Regions from separate parts of the Pseudomonas sp. SL4(2022) genome, predicted to be linked through region 2. Evidence: predicted binding sites of a transcription regulator. Region 2 holds the regulator's gene; the other holds the start of a gene.
What was found. The regulator sigma-54, encoded in region 2, starts transcription at its own class of promoters, with help from an activator protein. The targets are predictions, from matches to a motif close to ANTGGCATNNANNTTGCTNT.

Region 1: the regulator sigma-54 is predicted to act here: its motif matches at 1,606-1,625, upstream of glnA (glutamate--ammonia ligase).

The regions. Positions count from the first base shown of each region.
Region 1 covers NZ_CP113060.1:1,344,388-1,347,716, forward strand. Annotated here, with positions in the region: gene thiI (tRNA uracil 4-sulfurtransferase ThiI) at 1-1,391, opposite strand, end outside; gene glnA (glutamate--ammonia ligase) at 1,719-3,125, shown strand; gene OU997_RS06460 (DUF4124 domain-containing protein) at 3,300-3,329, shown strand, end outside.
Region 2 covers NZ_CP113060.1:787,193-790,521, forward strand. Annotated here, with positions in the region: gene lptB (LPS export ABC transporter ATP-binding protein) at 1-426, shown strand, start outside; gene OU997_RS03755 (RNA polymerase factor sigma-54) at 564-2,078, shown strand; gene hpf (ribosome hibernation-promoting factor, HPF/YfiA family) at 2,273-2,581, shown strand; gene ptsN (PTS IIA-like nitrogen regulatory protein PtsN) at 2,597-3,070, shown strand; gene rapZ (RNase adapter RapZ) at 3,073-3,329, shown strand, end outside.

The DNA of each region.
Region 1 (3,329 bases), 560 kb from region 2:
CGGCTCATGATGCCTTTGTCGCAATACAGCAGGTATTGGCGCGCGGCATCCAGCTCCTTGAAGCGGCTGTTCAGGGCATAGAACGGCAACGCTTGTACTTCGATACCGGGCAGCTCCAGCGGCTGCTCTTCGGCATTATCCGGGTGGCGGATGTCGATGATGACATGCCCGGCCAGGGCTTCGCTGACTTCTTCGACCTTGATGTCCTTGCCCAGCTCGTCGATGACTTTGTCGATCGGCAGCAAGGTGGCACGCGTCAAGGCGCGCTCGAAGACCGCCATGTCCACCTGGCGCTCTTCATGTTCGATGCGGTCTTTCTTCGCCCGCGTGGTCGGGTTCACCGAGATCACGCCGCAGTATTCCGGCATGTGTTTGGCAAATTCGGCCGTGCCAATCTGCGTGGCCGTGTCGATGATGTCCTGCTTGTGGCTGGCGATCAGCGGGCGCAGCACCAGCATGTCGGTAGCCGAATCGATCACCGAGAGATTCGGCAAGGTCTGGCTGGATACCTGGGAAATCGCCTCGCCCGTGACCAACGCATTGAGCTGCAGCTGCTCGGCCATGCGCGTGGCGGCGCGCAGCATCATGCGTTTCAAGATCACGCCCATCTGGCTGTTGTCGACCTTGCCGAGAATTTCACCCAGCACTTCCTCGAACGGCACGCTGATAAACAGCACACGCTGCGAGCTGCCGAACTTCTCCCACAAATAGTGCGCCACTTCCATCACGCCCAACTCGTGGGCACGGCCACCGAGGTTGAAGAAGCAGAAGTGGGTAACCAGACCACGGCGCATCATCTGGTAGGCCGCCACGGTGGAATCGAAACCACCGCTCATCAGCACCAGCGTTTGCTCCAGCGAGCCCAGCGGGTAACCGCCCAGACCTTCGTGCTGGTGATGAATGACGAACAGGCGTTGGTCGCGGATTTCCATGCGCACCACCACGTCCGGGTCTTTCAGCGAAATGCCCGCTGCGCCGCACTGTTGGCGCAACTGGCTGCCGACGTAACGCTCGATGTCCATGGAGCTGAAGGCATGCTTGCCAGCGCGCTTGCAGCGCACCGCAAAAATCTTGCCCGGTAACTGATCGGCAAAGTGCAGCTTGCACTTGGCCAACACGTCATCGAAGTCGCCCAGCGGGTATTCATCGACTTGCAGGAAGTGGGTGATGCCGGGGGTGCAGCTCAGCCGTTCGATCATCGCCTGCAGGGTTTTCGGTTCACTGATCTGGGTTTCGACTTCCAGGTTGTCCCACACACCGCTGACCTGCAGCTGTGGATCGAACTCACGCAAAACCGAACGAATATTCTTCGCCAGCTGCCGGATAAAGTGCTTACGCACCGGCCGACTTTTAATGGTGATTTCCGGGAAGACTTTAACGATCAGTTTCATGAAAACGCTGCGTGCCGAGACGGCCAAAAAACAGGGGCGCGGATTATAGCGGAAATTGCTCAAGCTTTGATCAAAAATCCTCACCCAATCAAAACGCGCACCATTAAAGTGCGCGCAATAAATATAGCGAACCATAACAGTGCAAATATTTATCGAGCAGCGCTATGCAGCCCCCGCCAGCCCTGAGTTTCAGGGCTTACACCCATTCCTGTGCACTGGCATGCAATTTGCTCCCTTGTGAGGCAGGATGCCCTGGCGGAGTATGCCGCCGGCCGTACCGTACTATTGAGGGCTCACGATTCGAGCCTTATCCACCTGGAGGACAGCATGTCGAAGTCGATTCAACTTATTAAAGAACACGACGTGAAGTGGGTTGACCTGCGCTTCACCGACACCAAGGGCAAACAGCACCACGTGACCATGCCGGCACGCGATGCGCTGGACGACGAGTTCTTCGAAGTCGGCAAAATGTTCGACGGTTCCTCCATCCACGGCTGGAAAGGCATCGAAGCTTCCGACATGATCCTGCTGCCGGTTGACGAAACCGCCGTACTGGATCCGTTCACCGAAGAGCCGACCCTGATCATCGTCTGCGACATCATCGAGCCGAGCACCATGCAAGGCTACGATCGTGACCCACGCTCGATCGCCAAGCGCGCGGAAGAATTCCTGAAAACCACCGGCATCGGTGACACCGTATTCGTTGGCCCGGAGCCTGAGTTCTTCATCTTCGACGAAGTGAAGTTCAAGTCCGACATCTCCGGCTCCATGTTCAAGATCTTCTCCGAACAAGGCTCCTGGAACACCGACGCTGACATCGAAGGCGGCAACAAGGGCCACCGCCCAGCTGTCAAAGGTGGCTACTTCCCAGTTCCGCCGTGCGACCACGACCACGAAATCCGTACTGCCATGTGTAATGCCATGGAAGAAATGGGCCTGGTCATCGAAGTTCACCACCACGAAGTGGCCACTGCCGGCCAGAACGAAATCGGTGTGAAGTTCAACACCCTGGTGGCCAAGGCTGACGAAGTTCAGACCCTGAAGTACTGCGTACACAACGTGGCTGATGCCTATGGCAAAACCGCGACCTTCATGCCGAAGCCACTGTACGGTGACAACGGTTCGGGCATGCACGTGCACATGTCCATCTCCAAAGATGGCAAGAACACCTTCTCCGGCGAAGGCTATGCCGGCCTGTCCGATACCGCCCTGTACTTCATCGGCGGCATCATCAAGCACGGTAAAGCCCTGAACGGCTTCACCAACCCGTCGACCAACTCCTACAAGCGTCTGGTCCCAGGTTTCGAAGCTCCAGTAATGCTGGCTTACTCGGCGCGCAACCGTTCGGCCTCGATCCGTATTCCGTACGTGTCCAGCCCGAAAGCCCGCCGTATCGAAGCACGCTTCCCGGACCCGGCTGCCAACCCGTACCTGGCCTTCGCGGCTCTGCTGATGGCCGGTATCGACGGTATCCAGAACAAGATCCACCCTGGCGATGCGGCCGACAAGAACCTGTACGACCTGCCACCCGAAGAAGGCAAGCTGATCCCACAAGTGTGCGGCAGCCTGAAGGAGGCCCTGGAAGAGCTGGACAAAGGCCGTGCGTTCCTGACCAAAGGCGGCGTGTTCTCCGACGACTTCATCGATGCCTACATCGAGCTGAAGTCCGAAGAAGAAATCAAAGTACGTACCTTCGTACACCCGCTGGAATACGACCTGTACTACAGCGTCTAATCCGGCACGCAACACAAGAGGCCACCTTCGGGTGGCCTTTTTGCGTTTGGCGCCGCGCACAAACCACCTTTCGCGCCGTAGTTTTCTGCGCTGGTACACGCTCAGCCATTTGCGTGCTTGCCAGAGCGCCTCACCAGTGCAAGGCTTAGGGCACATTACCCGGGAGAGTCAGGCATGCGCCCTCTACTTATCTGCCTGCTGCTG
Region 2 (3,329 bases):
GCCATCCTGGAAACCCGCAAGGATCTCAACAGCAGCGCGCGCCAACAAGCGCTCGAGGGGCTATTGCAGGAGTTCCACATCACCCACATTCGCGACAACCTGGGCATGAGTTTGTCTGGGGGAGAGCGCCGCCGGGTGGAAATCGCTCGCGCCCTAGCCACCAACCCAAAATTCATCCTGCTTGACGAACCCTTCGCCGGTGTCGACCCGATTTCCGTGGGTGATATCAAACAGATCATCCACCACCTCAAGGCCAAAGGCATCGGCGTACTGATCACCGACCACAACGTGCGTGAGACACTGGATATCTGTGAAACCGCCTATATCGTCAACGACGGTCAACTGATCGCCGAAGGGGATGCAGAGGCAATCCTGGCCAACCAGACAGTAAAAGAAGTGTACCTAGGCCATGAGTTCAAGCTGTAACCACAGCTTTTCTCGGGCCTGCGGCAGCCAAGACTAGGCAAAACCCCAAAAGTCAGGCATATAATTTGCTTCCTAGTGGCGATTTTAACAACGCCCTGTAGTGGATTGCGCACAGACGCCGGTAAATAAGGTCTGCAATGAAACCATCGCTAGTCCTGAAGATGGGCCAGCAGCTGACGATGACACCGCAGCTGCAACAGGCCATCCGCCTACTCCAACTGTCGACCTTGGATCTGCAACAAGAGATTCAGGAAGCCCTGGAGTCCAACCCGATGCTCGAACGCCAGGAAGACGGCGATGATTTCGACAATTCGGACCCCATGGCCGATGGCGCAGAGAGCGCCAGCTCCAGTGAACAGCAGGACACCCCCTACCAGGAAACCAGCTTTCAGGAAACCACACAGACGGTGGACAACCTGGAAGAAGGCGATTGGGGCGAACGCATCCCCAATGAGCTGCCCGTAGACACTGCCTGGGAAGACATCTACCAGACCAGCGCCAGCAGCCTGCCCAGCAGCGCCAGTGATGACGACGAGTGGGATTTCACCACCCGCACCTCCAGTGGTGAAAGCCTGCAAAGCCACTTGCTCTGGCAACTCAATCTAGTGCCGATGTCAGACAAGGACCGCCTGATCGGCGTCACCCTGATCGACTGCATCAATGATCAGGGCTACCTCGAAGAAAGCCTGGAAGAAGTGGTCGATGCTTTCGATCCGGAACTGGATATCGAGCTCGACGAAGTTGAGGCCGTGCTGCACCGTATCCAGCAGTTCGAACCTGCCGGTATTGCCGCGCGCAACCTGGGTGAATGCCTGCTCCTGCAACTGCGTCAATTACCAGCCCAAACCCCATGGCTGAGCGAAGCCCAGCGCCTGGCCAGTGATTACCTCGATCTGCTTGGTAGCCGCGACTACAGCCAACTGATGCGCCGCATGAAGCTCAAGGAAGACGAGCTGCGTCAGGTTATCGAGCTGATCCAGAGCCTCAACCCGCGCCCAGGCTCGCAGATCGAGTCCAGCGAGCCCGAGTACGTAGTCCCCGATGTAATCGTGCGCAAGCACAACGAGCGCTGGCTGGTAGAACTGAACCAGGAAGCCATGCCGCGCCTGCGGGTCAACGCGCAGTACGCCGGCTTCGTCAAGCGTGCTGACTCCAGCGCCGACAACACCTTTATGCGCAACCAGCTGCAAGAAGCACGCTGGTTCATCAAGAGCCTGCAGAGCCGCAACGAAACCCTGATGAAAGTCGCCACGCAGATCGTCGAACACCAACGCGGCTTCCTCGACTACGGCGACGAAGCGATGAAACCGCTCGTACTGCATGATATTGCCGAAGCCGTCGGCATGCACGAATCGACCATTTCAAGGGTGACCACGCAAAAATTCATGCACACCCCACGCGGCATTTACGAACTGAAGTATTTCTTCTCCAGCCACGTCAGCACCTCCGAAGGTGGAGAATGCTCATCCACTGCGATCCGCGCGATCATCAAAAAACTGGTCGCGGCGGAAAATGCGAAAAAGCCGTTGAGTGACAGCAAGATCGCTGGTTTACTGGAGGCACAGGGCATTCAAGTAGCCCGCCGCACGGTCGCCAAGTACCGTGAATCCCTCGGAATAGCGCCTTCCAGTGAGCGCAAACGATTGATCTAAGGCGGCACAAAGAAGGAAGACAGATAGCACTGACCAAACACCCCAGGCCACGCCTTTTTTGCAAAAGCAGCCATACTGCCTATTAGCAATCAGCGCATGTGCCTGACTAGCTCTGTCAGCGTCTTCCGCGCCACAGTGTTCCGGCGGCAGGCCCTTTGCCTGTCTCTTACACACGGCAACAAGGAGAAAGCGGTATGCAAGTCAACATCAGTGGACATCAGCTGGATGTGACCGACGCCCTGCGCGACTACATCGCCGAAAAACTCGGCCGATTGGAGCGCCACTTCGACAAGATTACCAATGTGCAAGTCATCATGGAGGTCGAGAAACTCAAACAGAAAATCGAAGCGACCTTGCACGTTGCCGGTGGCGAAGTCGTCGCCAATGCCGAGCATGACGATATGTACGCGGCCATCGATCTACTGACTGACAAACTCGACCGACAACTCATCAAACACAAGGAAAAACAGCTCGAACGTCAACAGGGTGCAATGGCCCGCTGACATCGTCTATCTCCTATGATCCGACTTGAAACTATCCTGACCCCCGGCCGTTCCCTGGTGAACGTGCCGGGCGGCAGCAAAAAACGTGTCCTCGAACAGATTGCCAACCTGGTAGCGCGCGAGCTGCCTGACCTGGATGGACAAGATATCTTCGAAAGCCTGATTGCCCGAGAAAAACTCGGCTCGACCGGTTTCGGTAATGGCATCGCCATTCCGCACTGCCGCCTGCCCGGTTGCACCGCGCCGATCAGCGCCTTGCTGCGCCTGGACGCTGCCGTAGACTTCGACGCCATCGACGGTGCGCCAGTGGACCTGCTGTTTGTCCTGCTAGTGCCCGAAGCAGCAACCGATGCTCACCTGGAGCTGCTTCGGCAGATCGCCAGCATGCTCGATCGCAGCGATGTACGTGCCAGCCTGCGCCAAGCCGAAAGCAGCGAAGCCCTGTATCAGGTGGTCGTGGACGTACAAAGCCAACTCAACCGAGCCTGAGCATGCGCCTGATCATCGTTAGCGGTCGCTCCGGCTCCGGGAAGAGCACCGCCCTCGATGTACTTGAGGACAACGGCTTCTACTGCATCGACAATCTCCCCGCTGGCCTGTTGCCTGAACTGGCCGAGCGCGCCCTGCTGCACACCGAGCTGCTGCATCCGCAGGTGGCGGTGTCGATTGATGCGCGCAACCTGCCAAGCCATCTCAAGCGCTTCCCTGAGCTGCTTGAAGAAGTTCGCGCACGGCATATCAAATGCGA